Regions from separate parts of the Arthrobacter sp. 2762 genome, predicted to be linked through region 3. Evidence: riboswitches for the same ligand, from Rfam matches in the RefSeq annotation. Region 3 holds a riboswitch; each other region holds the start of a gene.
What was found. A riboswitch is a leader RNA that binds a small molecule or an ion and turns the genes downstream of it on or off. The one in region 3 is predicted to bind S-adenosylmethionine.
Positions count from the first base shown of each region.

Region 1 (10,226 bases), on a different contig from region 3:
CCGTCTTCGCACCCAGCGCTTCGAGGGTCTCGACGACGAGGTCCCCACCATTGCGCTGATCAGTACCGCGGGTTGGCGCCGCGGTGCCTGGATCGAAATCGATCATCGCGTCTCTCCTGCGGTGCCGGTTGCCTGCGCGAGTTCTGCGATGCGTGCACCCAGGGCCTGCTGGGCATAGCCGTTCGGTGCGCCGTGACGGTCACCTTCAACGGCGTTGTCTGCCATGAGGGTTACCAGCTCATAAGCAACGTGGCTGCCGGCCACGCCCGTGATTTCCGCGTGGTCATAAGCCGGGGCAACTTCCACAATGTCCGCACCGACGAGGTTCATGCCACGGAATCCGCGAATGATCTCAAGCAGTTCGCGGCTGGTGATGCCGCCTGCTTCGGGTGTACCGGTGCCGGGTGCGTGCGCCGGATCCAGGACATCGATGTCCACGGAGATGTACAGCGGACGGCTACCGATGCGGTCGCGGATCTTGGCAACCACCTCCAGGACGCCTTGGTAGTAGACATCAGCGGAGGTGACGATTCCGAAGCCAAAGCGGTGGTCGTCGTCGAGGTCTTTCTTGCCATACAGCGGACCGCGGGTACCCACGTGGCTGATGGCCTCCGTGTCCAGGATGCCTTCTTCCACTGCGCGGCGGAACGGCGTACCGTGCGTATATTCAGCGCCGAAGTAGGTGTCCCAAGTGTCCAGGTGTGCATCGAAGTGGAGCATGGCCACCGGCTCACCGGCACGTTCTGCTGCTGCCCTCAGGAGGGGAAGGGCGATAGTGTGGTCGCCACCCAGGGTGACCAGCTTGCTGCCGTTGGCCGTGAGGTCCAGCGCGTTCTGCTGGATGGTCTCGATGGCCTCGTTGATGTTGAACGGGTTTACCGCCATGTCGCCGGCATCCGCCACTTGGATGTTCTCGAAGGGGCTGACATCCCAGGCAGGGTTGTACGGGCGCAGCAGGCGGCTGGCCTCACGCACATGGTTCGCGCCGAAGCGGGCGCCGGGTCGGTAGGAAACACCGGAGTCAAAGGGCACGCCAACAACGGTGACGTCAGCCTTGGATACCTGGTCCAGGCGTGGCAGGCGGGCGTAGGTGGCAGCACCGGCGTAGCGCGGGATGCGGGACGAATCGATGGGACCAAGGTTCCCGTTGGCCTCAATACGGAGCTCTTCCAAAATGCGCCACTCCTTAGTGGATAGGTCGAGATGAATCAGTAACTGTGACACCCATCATACACTCAAAGTTTCCTAATAAGCATCACCTGTTTACAAGTTCTCTTTGGGAACGAGCCCGTATGAGATGCCGGTCACATCAGGCGTAAAGATTCCATAAAAACGGGGGTCGGGCCGCAGAAGGCGGCCATACGCTCCTTGCGTGAGCAGCACCCTGCTGCCCGAAAGGACAACGTGACCACCCTGACGAGGCCGCCGGCCGACCCTGCCGACCGGCACAAAAAGGCATTCCACCTCAAATCGTGGCTGCTGGAAGGAATGCCGGATACCTCGGGCAAGCGGCAGGGTCCCCACGGACAGCCTGCGGAGGCCCACAAACCGCAGGCCTGGTGGAAGGTCATGTGCCTGACGGGCCTGGACTACTTCTCAACCCTGGGTTACCAGCCTGCGATCGCGGCCCTTGCGGCAGGATTACTGTCGCCGTTGGCCACGCTGCTCCTGGTCTTCGTCACCTTGGCTGGCGCACTGCCCGTATACCGTCGCGTTGCCAGGGAAAGCCCTCGGGGCGAGGGTTCCATTGCCATGCTCGAGCGCCTGCTTCCTCGATGGGGAGGCAAGTTGTTCGTCCTGGCACTCCTCGGCTTTGCGGCCACGGATTTCATGATCACCATCACCCTCTCCGCCGCCGACGCCACAGCCCACCTCATTGAGAACCCCTTTGCTCCGCACTTCCTCGAAGGCCAACAGGTTGTCATCACCCTGGCCCTGATTGCAGGACTGGGCATCGTCTTCCTGCGCGGATTCAAGGAAGCCATCAACGTGGCCGTCGTCCTGGTCGCCGCCTTCCTGGCGCTGAACCTCGTGGTGGTCATCGTCTCCATCAGCCATGTCTTCACGGAGTCCCGGGTCATCTCTGACTGGTGGACTGCGCTTAACACATCCCACGGCGATCCCATCCTGATGATTGCCCTTGCGCTCCTGGTGTTCCCACGGTTGGCCCTTGGCCTCTCCGGGTTCGAGACCGGCGTCGCAGTCATGCCACAGATCAAGGGACATCCGTCCGACACTGAAGCGAAGCCAGCCGGCCGGATCAAAGGTGCCCACAAGCTCCTGACCACCGCCGCCATCATCATGAGCTCGTTCCTCATCACGTCCAGCTTCACCACCGTCATGCTGATCCCGGCCGCAGAATTCGAACCCGGCGGCAAGGCTGATGGGCGCGCCCTGGCTTTCCTCGCCCACAAGTTCCTGGGCGACGGATTCGGCACGGTGTACGACGCCAGCACCATCGCTATCCTGTGGTTCGCCGGAGCTTCGGCCATGGCCGGCCTCTTGAACCTGGTCCCCAGGTACCTGCCGCGCTACGGCATGGCTCCAGCCTGGGTCCGCGCTCTGCGTCCACTCGTCCTGGTCTTCACGGTCATCGCCTTCATCGTGACGATTATTTTCCAAGCCGACGTCAACGCGCAGGGTGGCGCCTATGCCACGGGTGTACTCGTCTTGATCACCTCCGCCTCCATCGCCGTGACATTGTCGGCCCGGCGAAAGAAGCAGCGGGCACAGTTCATCGGCTTCGGAGTGGTTTCCCTGGTCTTCATCTACACCACCGTGGTCAACTCGATCGAGCGTCCGGACGGCTTGAAGATCGCCGCACTGTTCATTCTGGGCATCATGGTGGTGAGCTTCATCTCCCGGATCCGGCGTGCCTTCGAGCTCCGAGCCACGCATATCAAGATGGACCAGACTGCACTCGAATTCACTGCGAACAACGTCGACGGACCGGTCCGGATCATCGCGCATGAACCAAAACACCTCAGCGCCGGGCGGTACCGGGAGAAGCTCCAACACGCGCAGCAGGCCAACCACCTGCCGCTGGATTGCGACGCGGTGTTCATCGAGATCATTGTTGACGACAGCTCAGACTTCGAGCAGGAGCTCCAGGTCGTGGGCAAAAAACGGCATGGCTTCAAGATCCTGGAAGTCCACAGCAACAACGTGCCCAACACCCTTGCCGCAGTCTTGCTTCACATCCGCGACGTTACGGGCTTCATGCCGCACATCTACTTCCGCTGGACCGAGGGCAATCCGATCTCCAACCTCAGCAAGTTCCTGTTCTTCGGCGAGGGCGAGATCGCGCCGGTGACCCGCGAGGTCCTGCGTGAAGCTGAGCCCGACATCACCCGGCGCCCTTGGGTCCACGTGGGCTGACCGCGCCGCGTTGCTTCCTGACTTTCTTTGACAGGGAAAGGGCCGTGATACAACCAATCTTGGTTGCATCACGGCCCTTCAGCCTTCAAAAGAGGTCAGGGTCCGTGGCTTGGAAGGCCTAGCGGCTCGCTGCGGGCACCAGAACCCAGAGGACCTCGACGGTTTCGTCCGTGGGATTGACCCAAGTATGGGGCTCCCTGCCCGGGAAGGAGAGCGTGTCCCCTTCTTCGAGGTCGTACTCCTCGTTGGTCAGGATGAGTTTGATGCGTCCCTTCACCACGTGAAGGACGTCAACGTCGCAGTCCACGGCGTAGAGCTCGTTCTCCCCACGGCCCCGCGGTTCGATGGTGGCCTGAAGGATCTGCAGGCGCCGCTCCGAGCGGGCCGTCAACAAACGCTCCACAATGCCCTCACCACCCAAGGAAATGCGGGGACCGTCGTCGCGCCTGGTCAGGTGCGTTTCCGGAGCGGCAAACAAGTCCCCTACCGACACGGACAAGACCTGGCAAAGGGTGACGAGGGAAGCGACCGACGGCGAGGTCAGGTCCCTCTCGACGCGGCTGAGGAAGCCCTTGGTCAGTCCCGTGGCGTCCGCCACTTGCTCGATGGTGAGGCGCTGCGCCTGGCGGGCTGCGCGGATTCTGGAACCAATGGCAACGGGAACGTTGCTTGGTTCAACGGGGAGAGCCTTCATTCACGAACCTTTCAGGCCTGTCATTGGGCCCTGTCATTGCAGCAATAGTAGCGGGATCACGGGCTGTGGGAGCCACAAACAGCCCAACGATGACCAAAGCCCCTTGACTGTTACTCCGATCACAACATATCCTCATAGGCAACAAGTGTTGTCTGTGAGGCACAACACGAACCCAATCTCCAATCATCAGCACGGAGACTTCGGCGCTTCGCAGGAGTATCGTCGAAAACCCCAACCTCCGTGCACCAGCTCCAAGGAGCCACTCATGGACTCATCGTTCATAAACATCGCCATTGTGGTGGTGTACCTGCTTGCCATGCTCGCATTCGGTTGGTGGGGCAAGTCCCGCACCAAGAACAACAGCGACTTCCTGGTGGCCGGCCGCCGCCTGGGACCCTTCCTTTACACAGGCACCATGGCCGCAGTTGTCCTCGGTGGCGCATCCACCGTCGGCGGCGTCGGCTTGGGCTACAAGTTCGGCATCTCGGGGATGTGGCTGGTAGTCGCAATCGGCTCCGGCGTCCTCCTCCTGAGCTTGCTCTTCGCCGGGACCATCCAGCGCCTGAAGATCTACACGGTCTCCCAAATGCTGAGCCTTCGCTACGGCAGCAAGGCTACGCAGACCTCCGGAATCGTCATGCTGGCCTACACCCTCATGCTCTGTGCCACATCCACCGGCGCATACGCCACGATCTTCGTCGTCCTCTTCGACTGGGAACGCTGGATGGCGATCGCCGTCGGCGGTGCGATCGTGCTTGTTTACTCGACAATCGGTGGCATGTGGTCCATCACGTTGGCCGACCAGGTCCAGTTCATCATCAAGACCGTAGGCATCTTCTTCCTGATGCTCCCGTTCGTCATGAATGCGGCCGGAGGACTGGATGGCATCCGTCAGCGTGTCGATGCGAGCTTCTTCCAGATTGACGGAATCGGTCTCCAGACGATCATCACGTACTTCGTTGTTTACACCCTTGGACTCCTTATCGGCCAGGACATCTGGCAGCGCGTCTTCACGGCCAAGACTCCCAAGGTTGCACGCTGGGGCGGCGCGACGGCCGGCGTTTACTGCATCCTCTACGGTGTAGCCGGCGCCTTGATCGGCCTGGCCGCCCGGGTGGCGCTCCCCAACATTGATGTCGCCAACCTCGGCAAGGACGTCGTGTATGCCGAAGTGGCAACGCACATCCTGCCCATCGGCATCGGCGGCCTGGTCATGGCCGCAGCTGTTGCAGCCATGATGTCCACTGCTTCAGGTGCCCTGATTGCCGCCGCCACCGTGGCTCGCGCAGATGTTGTTCCGTTCGTTGCCAGCTGGTTCGGCAAGACCATCAACACTGACGACACCGAAAACCCCGAGCACGACGTCAAGGCCAACCGTTACTGGGTTCTTGGCCTGGGCATCGTTGCGGTGCTGATCTCCATGGCCGCGCAGGACGTGGTTGTTGCCCTCACCATTGCCTACGACATCCTGGTAGGCGGCCTCCTCGTCGCGATCCTCGGCGGCCTCGTCTGGAAGCGCGGAACCGGTATCGCTGCTGCCTGGTCCATGGCAATGGGCTCGATTCTGACTCTGGCCTTGCTGATCCTGTTCGCAACTGGAGCCATTCCGAGCGTCGATGGCGTTTACGCCAACGAACCCATCTACTACGGCCTGGCAGCGTCGTTCGTGGCCTATGTCGTGATTTCCCTCCTCACGCCGCCCACGGAACCAGAAGTTCGGGCCGCTTGGGACAAGCGCGTGGCCGGTGCGGTCTCTGACGAATTGCCCCTGGAGGCCCACCCTGTCAGCAGCCACCACGCCAGCTAGCTGAGCAGACCCAGCCCCAAGTAATGTTCGACGGCGGCGCCGCCCCTTCCCGGGGCAGCGTCGCCGTTGCGCTTTCCGTCTAGATTCGGGCGTTGCGAGGGCCACTCTGCGCCCCATCCACACCCTTTGGCACGCACACCAGGCCCCACAACGCAGGGGATCCGAGGACCACACTTCTCCAGGACAGCACTCCTCCAGTACAGTGGTCCCAGCTTCAAGAGAGGTGGCGCCAAGCTCCGACTGGCCACACACCAACCCCATGTTCACGGGTGGTTCGGATGAGGAAGCGGCCCGTCCCGGACCAGAGACAACCGAGCGGGCAAGAGCACTCCCCCAAAGGAGCAGTCCTTGCCGTACCAAGCCCTCAGCACCCCCACCGAATCCGAAGCGCCCACCGTCCCGGTGATTCCCGGCGTCGACCTTGTCCTTGGGACGGTGACCCTGTTCGTGAACGGTGGCCTGAGCCGGTTCCGGCACCACGAAGCGCACCTGATAGCAAAGGCCCTTGCCCAGGCTGTGCGTCCGTCGCGGTGGTGTGATTCGTCGAGGACGTTGACGGTGACTGTTGCAGCGCTCGGGCGTCCGGCGGGACTGGAGCGGCATTTCAGATTCGGTGAAGAGGGCCCTGCCTAGAAGAAAACGGTCCTAGAATTCTTCGTCTTCTTCCCCGCGGAATTCTTCGGTTTCATCCAGGGGAACAACCCGCTCGTCGTCGTCCGGGACGTCGATTTCCTCCACCCAGGGTTCGTCGACTTCCTGGTCATCGCTATAGTCGTAAGCGGGGTCTGACTCGATGGTCTCCCGTTCCGGGTGGTTGGCGTGCGGTTCGGTGGTGTCCATGCTGCAACCTCCGTCTGGTGGGCTGGCAAGCAGCCTGCTGACCGAGTGCGGGGAGGGCCCCCGCCCCTGTCCTTCCATCTGAGCACTGTGCTTGAACAGGGTCAAGGCACGCCCGGAGCAAGGCAGGATCGAGCCCAAAATTAAGGCATGCCGAACATTCCATCTAAGGAATACCGGCCAAAAATCCGCGCCAATAAGCGGTACAGTGGGCGTGCAATGGGGCCGCTACTACCCCACCCAGCACAGGAGAAAAAGTGCAGAAGCACCAGGAATCCCACGGTTCGTCGAGCCCCGCTCCGGACCCCGCCCCCGGATCCGGAACACCGCCCCAACCAGTCCCGCCCACGTCCGCGGACATCAGGCGCTGGCGTCAATACCTGGCCGACGAGCGGGCCGAAGCCGCCGTCTACCGGGAACTCGCCCAGCGTCGTGACGGCGAAGAACGCCAGATCCTGCTCGCCCTGGCCGAGGCAGAGGGAAGGCACGAGGCACACTGGCTCAAGCTCCTCGGAGAGCACGCTGGCATGCCGAAGGGAGCTTCGACCCGTAGCCAGCTACTGGGCTTCCTGGCCCGGCACTTCGGCTCTGTGTTCGTGCTCGCCTTGGCTCAGCGCGCGGAAGGCCGCTCCCCTTACGGCGCCGAACCTGCCGCGACCCCGGCCATGGTTGCCGACGAACAAATCCACGAAGAAGTTGTCCGGGGCCTTGCCACGCGTGGACGCAACAGGCTCTCCGGTACCTTCCGCGCCGCCGTTTTTGGTGCCAACGACGGCCTGGTGAGCAACCTTTCACTGGTTATGGGTATGGCCGCAACGGGCGTTCCCAGCCCAGTGGTCCTTATGAGCGGTGTTGCCGGATTGCTGGCCGGCGCCCTGTCCATGGGGGCCGGCGAGTACGTTTCGGTCCGCTCGCAACGGGAGTTGCTCAACGCCACGCTGCCCACGCAGGCTACCCTCACAGCCGCCCCTTCTTTGGACATCGAACACAATGAGCTCGTGCTGGTGTATTTGGCCCGCGGCATGACCCGTGAGGCCGCCGAGCACCGCGCCGCCGAACGCATGGGACTGTTCAGTTGCGACTGCGATCCCAGCCTCTCCTTGCAACCCGAGAAGGAGCAACCCACTGACGACCACGAAACCGTGGGGTCTGCCTGGGGCGCTGCGATGTCCAGCTTCTGCTTCTTCGCCTCGGGTGCGATCGTGCCCATCCTTCCGTTCATTTTCGGCATGACGGGTGCGGCGGCACTGATGGTAGCCGGTGTTCTGGTGGGCATCGCGCTCCTGGCGACTGGCGCCGTCGTCGGACTGTTGTCCGGGACCTCACCGCTGAGTCGTGGCTTCCGGCAGCTGGCGATCGGCCTGGGTGCCGCGGCCGCCACGTATGGGCTTGGCCTCGCGTTCGGAACGATGATCGTCTAGGCGGTAATGTTGGTTCGTCCTCCGCGCGGCCCCGCGTGACCGGGGCGTAGGGAATGGAGAACCGTGGATTCGGAGCAGCCGCCGTTGCGCGCGCCAAAACACCGTCGTGCGGGCACAACCCTCCGAATTCTTCGCGGCGTACTCATGGCCGGTGTCGCCGCCGTCGTGGCTGTCCTTGTCAGCGGTTTGCTCCACGGCGATCCGCGAATCATCGGGCTGTTTCCGGGCGTGGCCCTGCCCAATTCTCCCAAAAGCGAGCCGATCCAACAGACCCCGGCCCGCGCCCTGGACGCGCCGCCTCCAGGAATCGACGAGGCGGACGCCCCGCTCGCATCGCCGCCGCCCCCAGCCAACGCCAGCGATTCGTACAAGTTCCTGGCAACCAACGACGACGGCACTCCGGTTGGGTACTCGCCGTGCCGACCCTTGCACTACGTGGTAAATGACGCCACCGCACCGGAGGGTACGGATGCACTGCTAGCCACCGCAATCGCCAATATTTCCGCAGCGTCCGGAATCCAGTTCATCAACGATGGCAGCACCGATGAGTTGCCTGCCGCTAAACGCGAACCGTACCAACCGTCCAAGTACGGTGACCGGTGGGCACCCTTGCTGATTTCATGGACCACGCCCGAGACGGCTCCGGCGCTGGCTGAGACCGTCATCGGTACGGGCGGCAGCACCATGTACTCACTCAACAATGGTCCCAAGAGCTACATCACGGGCAGCCTGGAGCTCGACACCCCGCAAGTAGCGGAGCTTCTTGCCGAGGACGGCGGTTCGGACTACGTGCTGGCGGTCATGCAGCACGAGCTGGGGCACGTCATGGGTTTGGATCATGTTGATGATCCGGTTCAGCTGATGTACCCGGAGATCGGCGCCCCTGACGGATTGGCTTCCGGCGACCTGAACGGCCTTCACCTCCTGGCCTCGGCTCCTTGCCGCAAGGACATCTGAAGCAGCGCAGCTTCTCACGAATCGCCATGGACTCGCGGTCCCATGGGTTCTATCCTGACGGAAGCGGCCGACGGCGGCGCCCCACCGTCCGATTGGGCCGTCCCGTGAGGGGGTTCGATGGAACCTTATGGGTCGCCAGAGTGGCCAGACCCCTATTCCCCGCCGCCTTATCAGCAGCATGCCAAGCCGCCGCCCAGGCCCCCCATCAAACACAGCAGCATCGCTGCCATCCTGTTCCTGTTCGGCGTCATCGGTTTGGTCTGCGCCGGCGCCTACTTCAGCGGCGAACTGCAAAGTTTCTGGTCCGATTCCACGACGCAGAGCCAAGCGCCACGGCCCGGACTGGTTCCCTTTGGCCAACGTCAGGATCCGCTGCCCGGCTTTGAGGAAGCCGACGCACCCCTGGGCACGCCGGCGCCGTTGCAGCGGACCAGCACTTCCTACAAATTCCTGGCTGTCAAGGAGGACGGAACTCCCCTGGCATACTCCCCTTGCAGGCCGATCCACTACGTGGTGAACTCGGATCTGGCCCCAACAAGCTGGTATTCCATGGTGGAGGACGCCGTCCGGCAGGCCAGCCTCGCTTCCGGGCTGCAGTTCATTTATGACGGTCCGACATCCGAAATCCCCAGCACCAACAGGGCCGGCTACCAGCCCACCACGTACGGTGACCGCTGGGCGCCTGTGCTCATTGCCTGGACCACGCCGGAGCGGGTGCCGCGGCTGACGGGACAAACGGTGGGCCTGGGCGGAAGCTCTTCCATCGGCCTGAGCAACGGCTATAAGGCGTATGTGACTGGCTCGGTATCGTTGGATGCACCCCAGTTCGCCGGGATCATGGACTCGCCCCAAGGCAAGGAAGTGGGCACGGCCGTGATCATGCACGAACTCGGACACGTTCTTGGTTTGGACCATGTGGATGACCCGCGCCAGCTGATGTACGACCAAGCCTCGTGGGTTCGCGAGTACGCCACCGGGGACAAGACGGGCCTTGCCCAACTCGGCTCCGGCCCGTGCAGCAAGGACTTCTAGCCCGCGGCCACCACTGCGAGCGCATCCTCCACAGTGTCCACCAGGAAGATCCTGTCCGCCATGGGCCTCCCCGCCGCGAGGCTGCGCAGCATCGGCCACG
Region 1 is NZ_JBEPSI010000008.1:119,461-129,686, forward strand. It holds gene ABIE18_RS15700 (thiamine pyrophosphate-binding protein) at 1-106, opposite strand, end outside; gene speB (agmatinase) at 103-1,173, opposite strand; gene ABIE18_RS15710 (APC family permease) at 1,405-3,378, shown strand; gene ABIE18_RS15715 (helix-turn-helix domain-containing protein) at 3,497-4,072, opposite strand; gene ABIE18_RS15720 (sodium:solute symporter family protein) at 4,338-5,879, shown strand; SAM riboswitch class IV at 6,092-6,211, shown strand; gene ABIE18_RS15725 (hypothetical protein) at 6,228-6,512, shown strand; gene ABIE18_RS15730 (hypothetical protein) at 6,525-6,719, opposite strand; gene ABIE18_RS15735 (VIT1/CCC1 transporter family protein) at 6,974-8,137, shown strand; gene ABIE18_RS15740 (matrixin family metalloprotease) at 8,282-9,094, shown strand; gene ABIE18_RS15745 (matrixin family metalloprotease) at 9,212-10,126, shown strand; gene ABIE18_RS15750 (LOG family protein) at 10,123-10,226, opposite strand, start outside.
Region 1: another riboswitch for S-adenosylmethionine. It lies ahead of ABIE18_RS15725 (hypothetical protein); the one in region 3 lies ahead of ABIE18_RS18850 (DUF1737 domain-containing protein).

Region 2 (10,226 bases), on a different contig from region 3:
AAGCCCGACGACGGCAGCGAAGTCCGCGGGACGGTAGCGGAGCATGGTGGTCGCCATGGCCATGCCCATGGAGAAGCCCAGCAGCGTCACTGAAGAATGATTGGCTTTGACAGTGTCCAACCATTCAAGGGCATACTCAGCGGCAAGCTTTACTGCTTCCAGGGAATACTCGATTGACGCCGTGAGCGGGAACCAGGTGAAGCCGGGGCCCATGGGCATTGGCGCGCGCAAGGAAGCCACTGCAAATCCCTCGGGAAGCAGGCCGGCGAGGCTGAAGAGATCGTCCTCATTGGAGCCGTAGCCGTGCAGCAGCACCAGGAGCGGTTTGCCCTCCCGTTCGGCTTCGTCATGGGACCACAGGACAACGGGCGCGGGGAATGCAACGGCTTCAGTCATGGGTCTATTCTTGCAGTTACTGATGGGTAACAACCTACGGTGGCGTAGGTTTGCAGGTTCAAGGCAGGATGGAAAGCGTGAGTGACGTCAATTCATTGGTGAAGCCGGGCGACCCGGTTCAAACACACCCTTGGAGCCGTTACGTGGCACTGGGGGATTCCTTCACGGAGGGCATCGGTGATCCCGAGCCGCAAAACCCCGGCGGCTTCCGAGGATGGGCTGACCGTGTAGCGGAAGAACTAGGCCGCGGTCATGAGGATTTCGCTTACGCCAACCTTGCTATCCGTGGGCGCTTGCTGCAGCAGATCGTGGATGAACAAGTTGGTCCTTGCTTGGAACTCCAGCCGGACCTTGTCTCGATTTCCGCTGGCGGCAACGACCTCATCCGGCCCGGTGGCGACCCGGACCTGTTGGCGGAGAAGCTGGACGCTGCAGTTCAGGAACTGGGCTCCGGTGGTGCCACTGTGGTGTTGTTCAACGGACCGGACACTGCGTCCTCGGTGTTGGGCCGCATCCGTGGCAAGGTGGCCATTTACAACGAGAACCTCAGGACGGTGGCTGCACGGCACGACGCGATCGTCGCCGATATGTGGTCCCTGAGGCAGTTGGCCGATCCCCGGATGTGGGACGAAGACCGCCTGCACTTCTCACCGCTGGGACACCACACCATCGCGATGATGGTCCTGGAAGCGCTGAACGTCCAGCACACCCTCGAACCCCTGGTGCCGAAGCCCCTGCCGGTTCGCACCTGGCGTGAAGCCCGTTCCTCGGATCTGGTGTGGGCCCGTGAGTACTTTGTTCCCTGGGTTATCCGCAGGTTGCGGCATCGATCCTCCGGAGACGGCATTACCCCTAAACGCCCGACGGCGGGACCGGTCTTCGGTCCCAACGGCACCATGCTGCCGCGCGGCTAACGTGAGGGTCGTTTGCAGGACTGACGCCCGGAAAGAGCTCCGCGATGCACGCTGACATTTCACTGGCGCCGGACGAGGTTGTGCAATCCAGGCTTCGGCGTCAGCAGTTGCGGGCTCCGTACGGCGAAGGCGTTGATGACGTGCTGCGCAACCTCCTCGCGGTGCAGTCGCAGGAATTTCCCTATGCGAGGTGGAGCCTTGCCCAGCGAACGCCCGGTACCACTGCCGATGAGGTGGAGCAGGCGGTGGCTGACGGCAGGATCCTCCGGACGCATATCCTGCGGCCGACGTGGCATTTTGTGCATCGTGAGGACCTCGGCTGGTTGATGGGGTTGTCTGCGGATCGCCTTCATCAAGGCAACAAAGGCATGTACAGGCAGACGGGAGTTGATGAGCACGCCGCCGCCCGCAGCGGGCACATCCTCGCTGAAGCTGTGGCCGGTGGAGCCCACAAAACACGCGAAGAATTAGCCGGGGTACTGGAACAGGCAGGGTTCCCCGGCAAAGGCCTTGGCTTCGTTTACCACCTCATGCACGCGGAGATCAGCAAGATCCTGGTGAGCGGTGCACCCGTCCGTTCTGCAGGGGGTGCACTCAAACAGACATACGCCTTGTTCCAGGAACGTGTACCCGCCACTGGCAACGCGCCCTTGATCGGCGATGACCGTGAGTGGGCCTTGGGCCAGCTGGCCCTGCGATACTTCACCAGCCGCGGACCTGCAACCATCAAGGACTGTGCCGCGTGGTCCGGACTGACCATGAAGGATGTACGGCTTGGCTTACAGATAGCTGAAGAGTCCGCTCCCAGCGCCTTGGTGCCTGTGGCGATTGAGGGCCTGGACTTCTACTTGCCAGCAGAAGACGTGGAAGCACTTGCTGCGACTCCCCCGCCAGCTGATGATGGGCCGCTGCTCCCCCGTGTCGATCTCATCCAGTGCTACGACGAATACGTGATGGGCTATTCCCAATCGAGGCACTACCTCGGTGGAAGGGCACCCTATTTCCCGGAGGGCGATGCTCCCATTCACGTGGTGTTGCTGGATGGCAGGTTGGCCGGATGGTGGCGCCACGGCTTCTCCGGTGGGATCTGCGAACTCGATGTCCGAATGAACCGGCCCGTCACAACAGCCGAACAACAAGCTTTGGAGGCAGAGGTGGAACGCTACGGGAGGTTCCTGGGCATGGAGACAAAGCTGGTGTGAAACGGCGGGACTAAGCTGGGTTTAAGACCTAGGAGGCCTGCACCGTGAACAATCTGATCTTCTGGATCATCGTCTGCTCGTGGCTGATTCCCATGGGGATCCGTCTTTACAACAGGTCCCGGGCGCGGCGGCTCCAGGACCGTAATTTCCAGGACCGTAGCTTCCCGGGTCAGAACTATCCTGGCCAGAACTATCCGGGCCCCGGCTATCCCCCGCAGAATCTTCCAGGACCGGGTTACCCGCAGCAGAGCTACCCGCCGCAGAATCTTCCGGGACCGAACTATCCCGCACAGGGGTATCCCACCCAGAATTACCCGGGCTATCCCGGGGAGCCCGCCACCGTCCGCCCTGCCGATGCGCAACCGCCGGCAGGACCGCCGTCGAACGCTTCTTCACCTGCCTTCCCCACCAACAGCGGCTCTGAGCAGCAAGGCTTCCGCGCGCGAAAGCTGGCCGAACTGGACCTCAAGTTCAGCAACGGCGAGATCGCCATGGAGGACTACATGAAGCAGCGCGGCGAGATCATGAACGGCTGAGCGGGCCTAGTCGAAGAAAGCCTGGCCGTTAGGCGAAGAAGGCCTGATGCAGTTGGGCCGACAGTTGCCCGATTTCGGTGAGGAAGCCGTCGTGCCCGATGGGGGCCTCGATCAGGTGGACGGGCACGTCGCCAGGCAGATTTTGTGCCAGTTCCAATGACTGGGCCGGGAAATAGAGGCGGTCGGAGTCGACGGCTGCCACAAAGAATTCAGCAGTGGCGCTGGCCAAGGCTTCCCGCAAGGTGCCCCGGCCCCGGCTGATGTCGTGGGACATGAGTGCCTCAGTGATGGCGATGTAACTGTTGGCATCGAACCGGCGCACCAGCTTGGTGCCTTGGTGGTCGAGGTAGCTTTCCACCTGGTAGCGGCCACGCTCCCCCAGGACAGGAGCGGCTAAGGGCGTCTCCTGGTGCTGGGCTTCCCGGCCGAAGCGGAAATCAAGCTCCAGCGCTGATCGGTACGTGATGTGGGCTATCCGTCGGGCCAGGGCAAGGCCCGCCTCAGGAGTTGGTCCACCGTAGTAATCGCCGTTGTTGAAGTTCGGGTCCTGGCGGATGGCGAGTGTCTGCGACTGGGCGAAAGCGATTTGCTCGGCTGTGCTGTAGGCGCCGACAGAAATAACTGCGCACCGCTGGACACGCTCAGGGAACGTCACCGCCCACTCGAGTGCCCGCGCCCCACCCATGGAACCACCAAGGACGGCGTGCCATGACTTGATCCCCAACGCGTCGGCGAGGCGGGCTTCAGCCACCGTGCTGTCGCGCAAAGTGATCAGGGGGAAGCGGGATCCCCAGGGCCGCCCGTCCGGCGCCTCGGACGATGGGCCCGTGCTGCCGTAACAGCCGCCCACAATGTTGATGGAGATAACGAAGAACCGGTTGGTGTCGATCGTCGCGCCGGGGCCAACGAGTTGCTCCCACCAGCCTTCCTCATCAGTGGCACCGCGGGCCACATGCGTGCTTCCCGTCAGTGCGTGCTGGACGAGGACTGCGTTGGACGCATCCGTGTTCAACTGCCCCCAGGTCTCATAGGCCAACACAACGTCCGGGAGAAAACCGCCGGCTTCAAGTTCCAGCGAACCTACGCCGGCGTACTTGACCGTCCCGTCTTCTTTGCCCGGTTTGGGGGGTGCTGTAGCAGTAATGGTCATTCCTTTGACACCTAACCTCGCGCTTGCCTGCCGCCTTGCGTGCGACAGGCCAGGTCTTCACCCGGGGCACCCCACCGCGGAGGAGGGTTGCCGGCCAGCAAGCCGGGGCTGTCACTGGCACTCATGACCTAATACGTAGAGTCTAGGAAAAATACCGCTGTTTTGGCGAAGAATGTGACATCTGTGTGACGGTTTGGGGCCGCTTCGTTCAGGAACACACACGGCGAAGGGCCGCCCGGCGAATTTTCGTCGGCGGGCGGCCGCCCGCTAAGCGCCTTTGGCAGCCCGGAAACCAGCCTCCAGGTCAGCAATGATGTCGTCCACGTGCTCGATTCCCACGGACAGGCGGACAAGGCCTGGATTCACGCCCGCAACCAGCTGCTGTTCGACCGTGAGCTGGCTGTGGGTAGTCGACGCCGGGTGGATAACCAGCGAGCGGACGTCACCGATGTTGGCAACATGGGAGTGCAACTCCAGGCCGTCGACGAATCGCTTGCCGGCCTCGACGCCACCCTTGATGTTGAATGCCACCACTGCACCCGTACCCCTCGGCCCATACTTACGGCCACGGTCGTACCAAGGGCTGGACGGCAGACCCGCGAAGGCGACCGATTCGACGTCGTCGTGGCCTTCCAACCATTCCGCCACCTTAGTGGCGTTCGAGACGTGGCGCTCAACGCGCAGGCTCAAGGTTTCCAGCCCCTGGGCGATGAGGAAGGCGTTGAAGGGGGAAACCGCCGAACCCAGATCGCGCAGCAGCTGCACACGGGCCTTGAGAATGTAGGAGAGATTGGCTCCGAGCGCGCCGTCCTTGCCAAGGTCCCGGGCGTAAACGAGTCCGTTGTAGCTGGGGTCCGGAGTATTGAATCCGGGGAAGCGCTCCGGGTCCTTGCCGAAATCAAAGTTTCCGGAGTCCACGATCACGCCGGCGATCGCCGCACCGTGGCCGCCCAGATACTTGGTAGCCGAGTGCACCACGATGTCCGCTCCCCATTCGATGGGACGAATGAGGTATGGGGTGGAAAGCGTGTTATCCACGATCAGCGGCACACCAGCCTCATGCGCGGCGTGTGAAATACCCTCGATGTCCAGCACGTCCTGGCGCGGATTGGACACCACCTCGCCGAAGAACAGCTTGGTATTGGGCTGCACGGCGTCCCGCCACTGGTCCAGGTTGTCCGGGTCCTCCACGAACGTCACGGAGATGCCGAACTTCTTCAGCGTGTGCGCCAGCAGATTGTAGGTGCCGCCGTAAAGGCTGGGGCTGGCGACGATATGGTCTCCGGCCTCGGCAATGTTCAGGATGGCGAAGCTTTCCGCGGCCTGTCCGGAGCTAAGGAGCAATGCGCCCAGTCCGCCTTCGAGGCTGGCGATCCGTTGCTCCACGGCATCTTGTGTTGGGTTGCCGATACGGGTGTAGATCGGGGCGAGCTCGGCCAAGGCAAAGCGGTTGGCTGCGCTCTCTGCGCTGGGGAAAACGAAGGACGTGGTCTGGTAGATCGGAAGCGACCGCGCTCCCGTGGCAGAGTCAGGCTCCTGCCCTGCGTGGATCTGGCGTGTTTCGAAAGACCATCCTTGGGACATTGAATTCTCCTCTTAGTGGCGCGCGGGTTTGCCGTTGATCGCTGTAGGCGTGGGCTGGGGCCAGTCTAGGAAGCGCCCGGGTGCTTGGACAGCTTTGTGACGAAGGCAGTATTTTTCAGTCTTTACGCGACCCGGCGTGACGCCTTCCGGCGGCGCGCAACAAGGTCCCATGTTAGTTAGGCTTCCCTTAGCTGAGACCCCGATCACAAAGTGCCAAGATGAAGCCATGCGCATGGATCACGTCTCTTACGCTTGTGAACGAGATGGCCTTTTGGCCACTACCGAACGAATTTCCGCAGCTCTGGGAGTGGACGCAGTCCGGGGCGGAGTGCACCCGCGCTTCGGTACCCGGAACATGATCATTCCCTTGGCGGATAACAAATACCTGGAAGTCGTAGAGGTCCTGGACCACCCTGCTTCTGACAAGGCACCCTTTGGCCAGGCAGTCCGCGCACGCTCGGCGGCTGGCGGCGGTTGGATGGGCTGGTGCGTCGCCGTTGACGACCTCGCCCCCTTCGAGGAACGCCTCGGCCGGTCCGCAGTTCCGGGCAACCGCAAGTTCCCGGATGGCCGCGAACTTGTATGGCAGCAGATCGGCATTCTCGGCTTGATCGCCGATCCCCAGGTGCCGTACCTGCTCAAGTGGGAGGGCGATCCCTCACTGCACCCGTCCAAGGTCTATGAGAGTGACGTCAAGATGTCCAGCCTCACCATTGCAGGCTCGGCCGAACGCGTTACCGAATGGCTGGGCGAACCCGTGGAGAAGCCACTTGAGGACGTCGCTGTCCAGTGGATGGCCCCGCACGGTACGCCCGGCATCATGTCCGTCACTTTCGAAACCGCATCCGGAGCCGTCACCATCTGACGCGCACTTTCCCTGGGGCCCTGGTCCCCTCCCGGTCCAGTGTGTCCGGTCAAGCTTCGGCCGCCATCAGCGGGTGCCAACGACGTCACCCACCGATGGCGGCCGAATTTCTTTAATGGCGCCTAACCCAGGCCGATCGCCTTGCCGAAGAGGCTGAAGCCAACGAACGCGACGATGTCCAGCAGCGCATGCGCAATGACCAAAGGCATCACCCGCTTCGTCTTGGTATAGATCCAGGCGAACACCAATCCCATGGCGAAGTTGCCGATGAACGGCCCGAAGCCTTGGTACAGGTGGTAGCTGCCACGAAGGGCCGCGCTTACGACAATGGCCAGCGCCGAACTCCAGCCGAATTTTCCGAAACGGTCCATGAGGTATCCCACGACGATCACTTCCTCAACGATCGCGTGGCGAACCGCCGAGAGAATCAACACAGGCACCGTCCACCAGTAAGCTTCCAGGCCGCTGGGCACGATGGCGGTGGTGATTCCGAGGGCGCGGCCGGCCGCGTACAAGCCAAGTGACGGGATGCCAATGGCGGCTGCGAGGCCCAATCCGTGCAAAAGGTCCTTGCCGGGGCGTGCGAAGTTGAACCCCAGCCGGGCAAAGCCTGAGCCACTTGCACCTTCCCTGCCACCTTGGGCATGCGATGACAGGAAATAGAACACCAGGACCACCGGCACCAAAGCGAAGATAATATCCAGCAGTTGGTATGTGAGATCGAAGTACTCGCGGGTGCTTTGGGACCTGTTAAGCGTCGAAGTTGCCTCGGACAGCGGCGCCCGCGTCATCTTGTCCAGGAGCTGCACCACGGAGTACACGGCGGACTGGCCCAAAGACAGGCCCAGTACGATGAGTACTTCGGAGCGCAGGCGGCGGCGTGAAGCAAGGAGCATATACCTATCTTGCCTGCAGTTCCTGCCACTTTGCCGTGAACTGCGCACCTTCGGGTTCCACCCGCAGGCAGACCCTATGCTTGGTGGGATGAGTGCCCCAGGGAGAATTTTCATGATCCGGCACGGCCAGTCCGCCGCGAATGCCGACACATCGATCTACAACCGTGTGCCGGACTACCGCATTCCGCTGACCGAACTCGGAATTGAACAGGCCCGGATAGCAGGCGAGGGCCTCCGGCGGAAGCTCGACGGCGAGCAGGTCTGCGTTTACGTGTCCCCCTATTTGCGGGCGTACCAGACCCTTGAGGCGTTGGACCTCGGACCTCTGATCGAGCGTGTGATCGAAGAACCCAGGCTACGTGAGCAGGACTGGGCCAACTTCCAGATCGCCGGGGAGATCGAGGACCAGAAGGAGCTGCGAAACCTGTACGGCCACTTCTTCTACAGGTTCCGCGAGGGCGAGTCAGGCTCGGACGTCTACGACCGCGTGTCCTCGTTCATGGAGACCCTTTACCGCCATTGGGAAAAGCCGACGTACGCCCCAAATACCCTGATGGTCACCCACGGACTGACCATGAGGCTGTTCTGCATGCGCTGGTTCCACTGGACTGTTGAGTATTTCGAATCCCTGAACAACCCGGACAACGCCGAACTCCGCACGCTGATAAGGACCGACGACGGCCAGTACAGTCTGGACGAACCGTTCAGCCAGTGGGTGCCAAGGGATGTTGACGATTCAGTGCTCCACGCGCCGAGAATGCGTTTCTAGCGGGGTGCACTCAGCTGCCGGGCGCGACGATGACTTCCGTGCCCTTGGCTTCAAACGCGGCCTTATCCTCAGCGCTGATCCCGGCGTCCGTGATGAGGTGCCGGAAGTCGTACCCGGCCATGGCCGCAAAGGAGCGGCGGCCCACCTTGGAGGAGTCAGCCACGACGTAGGACTCAGTGGCCCGGCGCGCCATGACCGTGTTCACCATGGCTTCGCCTTCATCGGTGATGGTGGGGCCGAGGTCCGGGTCAACACCATTGACCCCTATGAACGCAATGTCCAGGGCAACCTTCTGCATGATCACGTCGGTGTAGGGCCCCACGAGCTCGTAGGAGCGCGGATTCAGGATTCCCCCGGTGACCATGATCTTGATGTTCGGACGAACGGCTAGCTGCGATGCAATGTTGATCGCGTTGGTCACCACCGTGAGAGTGGGCCTGTTGGATGGCGCGTTGAGGTCCTCACGGGTGGACAACAGCTGGGCCAGCGCCGTGTTGGTGGTTCCCCCACTCAAGCCGATCACCGCTCCGGGGCGGATGAGGGCCGAGGCGGCCTGGGCGATCTCTTGCTTGGCCAAGGCATGGTCGTCACGGTTGTACCGGCCCGGGAGATCGTAGGATACGGATCCGGTGGTGGCGCCACCGCGGGTACGGCTGAGCAGCCGTTGTTTGGCAAGGCTGTCCAAGTCCCGGCGTGCCGTGGCCGGTGACACGCCAAGCCGCGTCACGATGTCCTCGACTTCCACATGGCCGGATTCGGCCAGGAGGTCAAGGATGGCGGTCAGCCGATCGGTGCGGGTCATGACAAGCCTTTCGCGGGGTCTGGCTATTTCGCTTTGGCGAACAGCGTGAGCAAACGTGCGGATTCCAGCACCAGTGCGTCCCGGCCGGCCTTGATGTACTTCCGGGAATCCACCACTGCAGGGTTGGCATCGAGGTACTCACGGACGGCACGGGTGAAGAACCCGTTCAAATGTGTGGATACGTTGATCTTAGTCATACCTGCGCCGATCGCAGCTACGAGCATCTCATCTGTGACGCCTGAAGAGCCGTGCAGGACGAGCGGTTTTCCGACCGCAGACTTCAGCCGCGTGATCAGGTGCAGGTCCAGTGCGGCGCTGCGTTCGGTCATGGCGTGGGAGGAGCCAACGGCTACAGCGAGCGCATCTACACCCGTTGCTTCAACAAACGCCTGCGCCTCCGCAGGATCGGTCCGGACACCGGGTGCATGGGCACCGTCCTTGCCCCCCACCTTGCCAAGTTCGGCCTCCATGTAAACGCCTCGCTCGTGGGCGTAGCGGGCCACCCGTTGCGTGACTGCGACGTTCCACTCATAAGGCAAGTGCGCGCCGTCGTACATGACGGAGCCAAAGCCCAGGTCCACGGCAGCGAGAGCGAGGTCCTCGGATTCGGCATGGTCCAGGTGAACCGCAACGGGCACCGATGCGTCGCGGGCGATCGCCAAAGTCGCCAGCGCGATCGGCTCGAGTCCACCGTGGTACTTGGCGCAGTTCTCCGAAATCTGCAGGATCAGTGGAACTCCCGCGGTCTCGGCACCCGCCACCAGTCCCTCCGCTGTTTCCACATGGATGACGTTGAACGCGCCTTGGCCCGTACCGTTAGCCGCGGCCTTGTCCATCAATTCCCGCGTGCTGACAAGGGTCACCGGGTCTCCTTCCATGTCACGATGAGTTGTTCTTCAAGTTCCTGGTATCGCGGCGAGATCTCGCCTGCTGCGGGCATGAGCACTGCAGCGGCGGACCAGGCGGTGGCCCGGCGGAGAATCTCGCGGGGTTCGGTGATGCCTTCGGCGAGGGCGACGGCGGCAGCTGCCACACCGGCGTCGCCCGCCCCTGTGGGGTTGCCGCTCAGCGGCCCGGGGAGGCTGGCGCTCCAGTACCCTCCCGGTGCTGCG
Region 2 is NZ_JBEPSI010000002.1:171,647-181,872, forward strand. It holds gene ABIE18_RS04890 (alpha/beta hydrolase) at 1-396, opposite strand, end outside; gene ABIE18_RS04895 (SGNH/GDSL hydrolase family protein) at 465-1,310, shown strand; gene ABIE18_RS04900 (winged helix DNA-binding domain-containing protein) at 1,355-2,512, shown strand; gene ABIE18_RS04905 (hypothetical protein) at 2,557-3,048, shown strand; gene metX (homoserine O-acetyltransferase MetX) at 3,077-4,198, opposite strand; SAM riboswitch class IV at 4,213-4,327, opposite strand; gene ABIE18_RS04915 (bifunctional o-acetylhomoserine/o-acetylserine sulfhydrylase) at 4,466-5,782, opposite strand; gene ABIE18_RS04920 (VOC family protein) at 6,009-6,647, shown strand; gene ABIE18_RS04925 (CPBP family intramembrane glutamic endopeptidase) at 6,770-7,543, opposite strand; gene ABIE18_RS04930 (histidine phosphatase family protein) at 7,656-8,312, shown strand; gene ABIE18_RS04935 (DeoR/GlpR family DNA-binding transcription regulator) at 8,323-9,114, opposite strand; gene ABIE18_RS04940 (class II fructose-bisphosphate aldolase) at 9,138-9,992, opposite strand; gene ABIE18_RS04945 (1-phosphofructokinase family hexose kinase) at 9,974-10,226, opposite strand, start outside.
Region 2: another riboswitch for S-adenosylmethionine. It lies ahead of metX (homoserine O-acetyltransferase MetX); the one in region 3 lies ahead of ABIE18_RS18850 (DUF1737 domain-containing protein).

Region 3 (10,226 bases):
GTTCCGTCAGGACGGTTCGACGACTCATCACGCCGCAGCACGATAGCGGGATCCTTCCCGGCACATCGCAGGGTGCGCTGTTCGCCGCCGCGAAGGCTGCAGGGTGGGAGCTCGGCTACGGGCCGCTGGTGCCGCAGGACCTGTTCGACGCGGACGCCGTTTGGCTCATTTCGAGCATCCGCTTGATCGCGCCGGTGAACCACATTAACGGCCACGAGATCGGTACTCCCGCTGTCCGGAAGCAGCTCACGGAGGAACTGAATGAGTTGTTTGCCGGAATCGAATAATTCCGGCCGGCCAGACTGAGGCCTACTCTGCTCCGCTTGGAACTTAGCAGATGACAAGTAGAGTAATTGCTCGCATGACTCATTGATAAGGAATTCTTGGCCTCAGCATTGAGCTTCACAGGGGTTCAATCGCGTTCCTTATCCTCCTTGAAATGGGTGTCCGTCATGTGATGAATCTTGTTCTCGTGTTAGTTGGATCACGTCCTCCCGACACCATTTCAGACTTTGCTGGCTAACTTCCCGGAGGGAATATGGGACACAGCTCCCCCACAACAGCCGAGGCATCGGCACCCGAGGCGCAGTCGGAGACTGGCGCCTCACAGACAGGACTTCGCCGGTCCATGGAGGCCCGGCACCTGGTGATGATTGCCATGGGTGGCGTCATCGGCTCAGGCCTGTTCGTCAGCTCGGGTTACACCATTGCCACCGCGGGCCCCTTGGGCGCCGTTCTCGCGTTCCTTATCGGAGCCGTGGTGGTCTACCTGGTGATGGCATGCCTCGGGGAACTCGCCGTTGCGTTCCCCGTTTCAGGTGCCTTCCACATCTATGCCGCCAGAACCATCGGACCTGCCACCGGCTTCGCCACAGCCTGGCTCTACTGGCTTTGCTGGGCCGTGGCGCTGGGTTCGGAATTCACTGCCGCCGGCCTGCTCATGCAACGCTGGTTCCCCGGCGTCGACGTCTGGATCTGGTGCTTCATATTCGCCACCGTCCTGTTCACCCTGAATGCCATCTCATCGCGCGTCTTCGGTGAATCAGAGTTCTGGTTCGCGCTCATCAAGGTTGCCGCCGTCGTCGGCCTGATTATCCTGGGCGGCGCCGCTTTGATGGGCTTCCACCCGCTCGCCGCAGGCGAATACCCGTCGCTCACCAGCAACTTCAGCACACCCGAGGGGCTGTTCCCCAACGGCTTCACGGGCGTCTTCGTCACCTGCCTGGCAGTGTTCTACGCCTTCTCAGGCTCCGAACTGATCGGTGTGGCCGCCGGCGAAACATCCAATCCCGGCGCCAACATCCCCAAGGCCATGCGGACCACGGTCATCCGTCTCATGATCTTCTTTGTCGGCGCGATTACCGTTATCGCGGCGACCATCCCCTACGAGAAGGTCAGCGTGGACGAAAGCCCGTTCGTCACCGTCTTCTCCATGCTCGGCATTCCGTTCGCTGGGGACATCATGAACTTCGTGATCATCACTGCCCTGTTGTCTGCTGGAAACTGCGGACTCTACTCCTGCGCCCGCATGCTCTTCTCGCTGGCCGATGAAGGACACGCACCCAAGGCGTTCAGGAAGCTGACCAAGCGTGGGATCCCGATGATGGCCCTGTGCGTCAGCATGCTCGGCGGCCTGGCGTCCCTGATCAGCAGCATTGTTGCGCCGGCAACCGTGTACCTGGTGCTTGTCTCGATTGCCGGCTTTGCGACCGTGGGCGTGTGGATGTCCATTGTGGCCTCGCACTTCGTGTACAGGCGCACGTTTGTCAAGAACGGCGGCGATCTCAGCACGCTCCCGTACAAGGCACCGCTCTTCCCGCTGGTTCCGATCCTGGCGTTCGCGCTGTGCGTTGTGTCTTTGATCGGCATAGCCTTCGACCCCAACCAGGTGGCGGCACTGCTCTTCGGCGTTCCGTTCGTGGGGGCATGCTACGCGTTCTTCTACTTCAAGTACGGACGACGCCGGTCGCTCAAGAAGGCTGTCGGCGTCTAACCGCCGTAGCTTCCTGACCTTCTTTGCCTGCAGATCAGCCCCTCGGCAACCTTTTCGGGTTGCCCAGGGGCTGATGCTGTTTGAAAGCAAGTCAGGACGCCACAAGGTCTGCCAAATTCAGGACTTGGGCTTGACCACACGCACAGGGTGCTCGCTCAGGATCGACAGCCGGTTGAACGCGTTGATCCCAATGGCTGCCATGCAGAGGACACTGATTTGCTCGTCGTTGTAGTGTTCACGGGCCCGCTCGAAGAGTTCGGGGCTGGGCCTTGACGTGCTCATCCGGGTGATCTGCTCAGTGATTTCCATGGCCGCCCGCTCAGCCGGCTCAAACAACGTCACTTCCTTGTAGACAGCTACCAAGGACAGACGCTGTTCCGTTTCGCCGTACCCCAAGGCCCGGCGATGGTGCAGGTCCAGGCAGAATGCGCAGCCGTTGATCTGCGACGCAAGGTAGTTCAGAAGTTCGATGGTCCGCCGCGGGACACCTGTGCGGTCGGCTTCCCCAATCACCTGCTGGGCATAGTGGCTCAGTGTTGCGTAGAGCTCGGGCTGCTGCTTATCCAGATAGCCGGCGAGACGTGCTTTTGTTTCCTGTTCAGGCATGCTTGGAGCCTAGCGCAACAGGCACGGGGTGCTGGCTGCACAGAGACATGCTCCCGCTGAGCTGCCCCGCCGTCCCGCAGCGGGGCGTCAAGTGAAGGAACATCCGTCCGAAAGCCGTTGGACGTGAGAGAACATCCGTCCGAAAGCCGTTGGAAGTGAGAGAGGAACCTATTCGGTGGCGTCGCGGGCCAGGTGGATTCCGTTCTCTGCCAGCCACACGGGATTGAAGGCCTTGCTCAGGTAGTTCGTTCCGGCGTCGGGCGCTATGGCCACCACCACCGAACCGTGGGGTGCGGCCCGCGCCACACGCAGAGCAGCGGCCACAGCGAGCCCGGATGACGGACCCAGCGCAAGCCCTTCTTCGTCGAGGAGCCGATGCACGGTGGAGTAGACCTCGTCGTTGGGGATGCGCAGGAAGCGGTCAACAATGGAGCGGTCAAAGGCCTTGGGCCATTCAGCCTGGGGCCAGGAGTTACCAACACCGTCCACCAGGATCTCGCCGGGGTGTCCACCACTGTAGGCGGAGCCGTAGGGGTCGGCGCCCACAACTTCCAGGTGCCCGCCTGGCCGCGATGCCGCAACCTTCTCCTTCAGGAACCTGCCATTGCCGCTGATGGTCCCGCCGGTTCCGATTCCAGCCACGAAATGCGTCACCAGGCCGTTGGTCTGCTCCCAGATCTCCGGCCCGGTGGTTTGGTAGTGCGCCGCGGGATTGGCAGGGTTGTCGAATTGCATGGGCCGCCAAGCACCAGGCGTCTCGGCCGTGATCCGCGCTGCCACAGCGCGGGCGTTCTCCGGGGATTCCGAGGGCGCGCTCCAGTCCGTCAGGACCACGCGGGCACCGTAGCTGTGGAGCGCGGCAAGTTTCTCCTGGGAGATGGTGTCGCCGGTAACCACCACCACGGGATGCCCCGTCAGCCGCCCGATGAGCGCCAGCCCGATCCCGGTATTGCCGGAAGTGCTCTCCACAATGGTTGCGCCCGGCTGTAACTCTCCTGATTGCTCGGCCGCCCGGACCATGCTCAGCGCAGTACGGTCCTTGATGGATCCGCCGGGGTTCTCGGACTCAAGCTTGATGTGGATGGTGCTGCGCAATCCACGGCCCAAGGCCTCCAATTTCACCAGCGGAGTGTTGCCAACTTTGTCCAGGACGGAAGCATCCAGGCCGTCCGGCAGCCCTGCCGCCGAGTGTGCGCCTTGTTTGCGGATTGCGGTACTCACGTGGTCCCCTCCCTTTGAGCCATAGGCGGCAATTCCTGCGCCACCACATCACGCAAATCACGTCGCGCGCGCTCCACCAGGTCCGCTGCCGACGGCCGATCCGCCAGCACATCAGCCAGCCGGCCCGCGACGGCGCCAGTCCCCTTCCCAAGAGGCTGCGCGGCTCCCGCTTCGAGCAGCAGATACGACGCCGTCAGAGCCTCAATAGCAAGCAATTTCTCCAAGGCCTCCAATGACCTTTCGAGTTGCTGCAACGCCAACGGCGCCAAGGTGGAGTGGTCCTCGACGTCGGCCGAGAGGGTGGGTGCCCCGAGCGTCGCCGGCGCTGCCAGGAACTTCAGTTCGGACAGCAGTCCCGCTGCTGAGTACCAGAGCAGCCCGGGCAACTCCTCCTGCGCAAGGCCTGCGGCCGGTCCGGATTCAGAAACCGCATTCGACGATGAAGCCTCCAGGTGCCTGGCGGCAGCCTCCAAATGCCTGGCCCGGATCACCCGTTGTGGCGGATACAGCTTGGCGATGCGTCGCTCGCTGGAAATCCCCACGTGGGCCAGGGCAAGCCGCAGGCCCTCAAAGGAAAGAGCCAGCTGCATCGGTTGAAAGTTCCCGCCGGACACCATGTGCCCGGTTTCGATATCAACCAACGGGTTGTCGCCACGTCCGTTCAGCTCCACCGTCAGAGCAGCGCGGAGCTGTGAAACCAAGGAGCGAAAAGCGCCGTGCGTCTGGGGCGCAGAACGGAATGACAAAGCATCCTGCACCGATACTTCGGGGCGAACGTCCTCCAACCACCCGCCGCGCAACAGGTAACGTACCGCGGCCGCCGAGACCTTCTGCCCGTCCACCGCCTTGCCCGCTTGGATAGCCGGCGAAAACGGGCTGAGGTTTCCACCGCCGTCGTACCTTGCAATGGCCTCAAGCGAGAGGGAAAGCGCGACGTCGGCGAGTTCCGCCAGCTGTTGCAGGCGCACCAAGGCGAGGGTGCCGGCGCCTACCGAGTAAGCGTTGGCGCTGACCAGGGCCAGGGCCTCACCGGGCGCTGGTCGCAACGGCTGAAGACCTGCGTCGGCGAGCGCTTTCGCCCCGGGTACCAAGGTGCCGTTCGCATCGATCGCTTCACCTTCACCGATGACGACGGCGGCGACGGCGGCGAGCTGGGTGAGGTCCGATGAGCCGACTGAGCCTTCGCGGGGAATGGCGGGAAGAACTCCACGGTTTAGTAGTTCCGCATAGAACTGGGCGGTCTCCGGGCGTACACCGGAGCCGCCGCGGCTGAATCCGATGAGCCGGGCGAGCATCACGGCGCGAGCGGAGGGCCGGTCCAGATGGTCGCCCACACCACTGTTGTGGTATCTGACTACCTGGATTTGATAGGCGAGAACCGACCTCTCCTCCACAGCCGTATCGCGTCCGGACCCGAGGAGGGTGTTGAGGCCGTAGATTTTCTGCCCTGAGGTCGACGCACGCTCCAGCACTTCGCGTGAGCGGCCGATCAAAGACAACGCATCGTGGTTGAGTTTCACGTGAAACGCCGGATCCAAGGCAGCCTGCGCCACGCTTTCAGGGTCCACCGGCGATGTGCCGATCAGCAGGGTTCCGGGCTCGGAGGAAATGGGCTCGGAGGACATCAGAAGTCCAGAAGATTCTGGCGGAAGCCGCCGTCGCCGTAACTCTTCCTCAACAGGCCACGGCGTCGCAGTTCGGGAGTGAGCTTGTCCAGCACTCCGTGCACGGTGACGGGGTCCACGAAGCCAGAGAAGAGGAAGCCGTCGCCACCCACAGCCTCGCCGGTCTCCTCGAGGTAGTCCGCGATTTCACCAACCGTGCCGATGATCGAATCGCCGGCACCACCGCTGCGTGCCTGCAGGATCTGGCGCAGGGTAGACCCCGGAGGGGCTGCCTTGGCGAAGTGCTCCAACGTGCCTTGGTTGCTGTTGGTGCTCAATTCAGGCAACGGCGCATCGAGGTCGAACTGCTTGAAGTCGATCACGGACAGGTAGGAGATCGAGTTGAGCTGGCTGTCGATATCACGCTGGGTAAGCTCCCGGCGCTGCGCACGCAACTCCTCGGCCTCGGCTGATGAACCAACCACGGTGGGCTTGAGCACGAAAAGTACCTTGACGTCGTCGGGGTTCCTGCCAGCCTTGGCAGCCTCGGCACGGATGGAATCCCGGTAGGCCTTCATGCCGTCAACGCCACGCGCCAAGGCGATCGCCACATCTGCATGCCCACCCGCGAACGCTTTGCCCCGAGGAGAAGCACCGGCCTGCACCAGTACGGGCTCCTCCGGCAGAGGTGCGGTGTTCAGCGGACCGCGGACCTTGAAGAAGTCACCCTGATGGCTGATGGGGTGCACTTTGGTGTGGTCGGCGAACACGCCGGCTTCAACGTCCTCAAGCACAGCGCCGGGTTCCCAGCTGCGCCAAAGCTGCCGGACGACGTCGACGAATTCCTCCGCCTTCTCATACCGAAGGTCGTGTTCAATCTGCTGGTCCAACCCGTAATTCTGTGCCGCCAGGTCACTGCCGGAGGTGACAACGTTCCAGCCGAGCTGGCCCTCGGAGAAGTGCTGCAGCGTGGCCAGGAGCCGTGCGGCTGTGAAGGGCGGATAGAACGAAGCGCTGACAGTCGGCACAATCCCAAGGTGCTTGGTGGCGGACAGAAGGTACGGGACCAGCGCCAAAGGATCATGCTTGGGCGCAAAGGAGGCGTGTGCCAGCGAAACCTCGGCGGTGCCGCCATAAGTATCAGGAACAGTAAGGGAGTCCTCGATGATGAAGAGGTCAAGGCCGGATTGCTCAAACGCGCGGACGGCGTCTTGATACAGGGCAGGTTTCTTCCAGTCGTAGCCCAGGCTGTAACCGGGAGTTCCCCACCCCTGGACACCAAAACCGTGCCCCACGAACCATCCAAAATGCAGCATGGGCTTGAGTGTAGAGCTGCCTTGTCCGTTCACCGCGACCTGATTTCTTGCGAAGTTACAGGGGGTCGTACTGCGTCAATTATGCTCCCGGGGCGTCACATTTGGGCTGCTACCCCAGCGCCGGCCGGTTACGCAACATGACGACCGCGTAACCGCTTGCAAGTGCGGGCCGCCGCCGCGGGATGTTACGTTTTTCTTGAGTAATGAGCACCAGCGCCAAGCCCTGACTTGCTGGTCGGCAACCCTCTCTCCGGCGGGGTGCCTCAGGTGACTACTCGGCGTATCGACACTTCGAACTGCAAGCGTGACTGAGGAGCACCAGCCAATGCCTGAACCCACTGAAGAAAAACTCTCCTACCGCCTGATTACAGGGCCGGATACCCGTGAATTCTGCGAGCGGATCACCACGGCCCTCGCCGACGGCTACGTGCTCCACGGCAGCCCGGCAGCCACGTTCAATGGCACGGATGTCATCGTGGCGCAGGCGGTCGTCCTGCCCGCTGCCATCGCCAACGCAGACGCCGCCGTCGCGAATGCTGTTGACCAGTTGGAGAACGACGACGACGAAGAAGCATTCGAGGGACACGCATGAGTTACGCAGGTGACCTGACCCCGCAGGACGCGTGGGCCAAGCTTGAAGAAGGCGCCATCCTGGTAGACGTCCGCACCGAGGCCGAGTGGGCACACATCGGCATTCCGGACACCAAAGCCACAGAGAATGATCCCCTGTTCATTCAGTGGAACCTCGCCGGTGGCATTCCCAACTCCCGCTTCCTTGAGGACCTGCAGCAGCAGGCACCCGAGGGCGAGGGCGTGGAACTCGTTTTCATCTGCCGCTCAGGCCAGCGCTCCATCTCTGCCGCCATCGCCGCGACGCAGGCCGGGTTCACCGCCTACAACGTGCTCGAGGGCTTCGAAGGTGACCCGGACCGCTACGGCGAGCGCACCATCAACGGCTGGAAGAACCGCGGCCTGCCAACCAACCTGGGGAACGACTAAGTGACTTTCAATCCCGATGCCGCCAGCTGGAGCCCTGACACCCAGGCAGTACGCGGTGGCCTTGACCGTACCAACTTCCAGGAGACGTCCGAACCCGTCTTCCTGAACTCCGGCTTCGTCTACGAATCCGCTGCCGCCGCCGAACGTGCCTTCACCGGCGAGGACGAACGCTTCGTTTACTCCCGCTACGGCAACCCGTCCGTAGCCACGTTCCAGGAGCGGTTGCGGTTGCTCGAAGGAACCGAAGCGTGCTTTGCGACGGCGTCCGGCATGTCCGCGGTGTTCACCGCTTTGGGTGCCCTCCTGGCTGCCGGTGATCGCGTGGTGGCCGCCCGTTCCCTGTTCGGCTCGTGCTTCGTGATCCTCAACGAGATCCTGCCACGTTGGGGCGTCGAGACCGTGTTTGTCGACGGTCCCGACCTCGACCAGTGGCGTGCTGCCCTCTCCGAACCGACCACCGCCGTGTTCTTCGAGTCGCCGTCCAACCCCATGCAGGAAATCGTGGACATCGCCGCCGTCAGCGAGCTGGCGCATGCTGCGGGAGCGACCGTCGTCGTCGACAACGTCTTTGCCACTCCCCTGCTGCAGCGTTGCGGTGACTTGGGCGCGGACGTCATCGTGTACTCCGGCACCAAGCACATCGATGGCCAGGGACGTGTCCTTGGCGGGGCGATCATGGGCACCAAGGAATTCATCGATGGCCCGGTCAAGCAGCTGATGCGGCACACCGGACCGTCGCTCTCCGCGTTCAACGCCTGGGTGTTGACCAAAGGCCTGGAGACCATTGGCTTGCGCGTGAACCACAGTTCAGCCTCCGCTTTGAAAATCGCAGAATGGCTTGAGCAGCAACCCGCCATCAGCTGGGTCAAGTACCCCTTGCTGAAATCGCACCCGCAGTACGAGCTCGCAGCCAAGCAAATGAAGGCCGGCGGCACCGTGCTGACGTTCGAGTTGCTGCCCTCTTCGGGGCGTTCGGCCAAGGACGCCGCGTTCGCGTTGCTGGACGGCCTGCGCGTCATCGATATCTCCAACAACCTGGGCGACTCCAAGTCCCTCATCACCCATCCGGCCACCACCACCCACCGGGCCATGGGGCCCGAAGGTCGCGCGGCCATCGGGCTGAGCGACGGCGTGGTCCGTTTGTCCGTGGGCCTGGAAGATGTGGACGATCTCATCCTGGATCTGGAGAAGGCCCTCAAACAGGTCTAGCCTTGCTGCCATGAGCGGGAATCATCCTTATCGCCGTGCCGGAACGGTCATCGTTGCGGGCACGGCGGTGTGGTTTGCAGGGATCTCGCCGGTATCGCGCGTTTACATCACCCCCGATGCCGCCGAACGTCTTCGTATGCTCGAGGCCGGCCAGCGTGGCTGGGTGATTGGGCAGCACCTCGCTGCTGCTGGAACCGTCGCGGTGCCGGTCGGATTCGCAGCCTTTGCCCGTCGTCTTCCGCGCGGACAGGCGAAGCGGTGGGCTGTTGCAGCCGCGGCCGCTTTGCTAGCAGGGGCCCCGCTCTTTGTGTCCAGTTTGTCCCGCCGGGCCTCGGACCTGGAACGCTTTGCCTACGGCCGGGGATCCAATGCACCATTCCTCGCCTACTCCGGGCTCCACGTCCTTGCCTTGGCGGCGCTGGGCGGAAGCCTCCTGGCATCGCCCGCCAAACGATGGATCGGGGTCACGGCCGCAGCCAGCGCCCCCATCTACGGCGCCATACTTGTGGCCAAGAAGGACATCCCGCCTTTCGCGTTCTACATTGTCGAAGGCTTAGCGGGGGCGTACCTGATGACGTGGGAAGAGACCGACTCCGCAGAACCCTAGGGCCTGCGGACCCTGGTCAGGACGGGCGCCGGATCCTTGTGCGAGTCTGCGGCAGCGCCACGAATCGTCGCCTTCACCGCATGCCCAACCACCGCCCCCAAGGCCTCATTGCTGGGCGGGCTTCCCGGCGGATTTTGTGCGTCACGTTGCCGGTTGTTGAAACGTTCTGCCGCTTCGCGTTGCTCCCGTGCTCCGTTCCCGCGCTCAAGAATGTCCGAGATTCCGGCCTTCACGAGCTCCAATTCACCTTGGTCGTCCAGGACAGGACTCAGGTAATCCACCAAAGCCCAGACCACGTCCGCTGCCGGTTGGGGACGGAAGTCGCCAAAGTCCAGGAGTTCTCCGCGAAGTCCCGAATTGCTCGCTTGCCAACTCGCCATCCGGAGCAGGGCCGTCGGCACCAAGGCGGGCTCAACGCCGTCGAGCATTTCCAGGGAAGCGGTCTCAACCAGTGCCCTCACAAGCACTGCAATCAAGGCTGCGTCCTCCGAACGGAGGCAGACGTCAGCCACCCTGACTTCCACGGTGGGATGGTTGCGGGAGATGCGGGCGTCGAAGTAGATCATGCCCTCGTCAAGGAGAACCCCCGTGTCCAGGAGGCGCTGGACCATGCGCCGGTAGGCAGTCAGCGAGCCAAACACGGCAGAGGGCCCGGACGTGGGCCACCGGTT
Region 3 is NZ_JBEPSI010000011.1:49,209-59,434, forward strand. It holds gene ABIE18_RS18820 (aminodeoxychorismate lyase) at 1-287, shown strand, start outside; gene ABIE18_RS18825 (amino acid permease) at 539-1,993, shown strand; gene ABIE18_RS18830 (carboxymuconolactone decarboxylase family protein) at 2,111-2,599, opposite strand; gene ABIE18_RS18835 (PLP-dependent cysteine synthase family protein) at 2,768-3,820, opposite strand; gene ABIE18_RS18840 (aromatic amino acid ammonia-lyase) at 3,817-5,445, opposite strand; gene ABIE18_RS18845 (NtaA/DmoA family FMN-dependent monooxygenase) at 5,445-6,773, opposite strand; SAM riboswitch class IV at 6,940-7,051, shown strand; gene ABIE18_RS18850 (DUF1737 domain-containing protein) at 7,066-7,332, shown strand; gene ABIE18_RS18855 (rhodanese-like domain-containing protein) at 7,329-7,739, shown strand; gene ABIE18_RS18860 (O-succinylhomoserine sulfhydrylase) at 7,740-8,948, shown strand; gene ABIE18_RS18865 (hypothetical protein) at 8,959-9,555, shown strand; gene ABIE18_RS18870 (glutamate--cysteine ligase 2) at 9,552-10,226, opposite strand, start outside.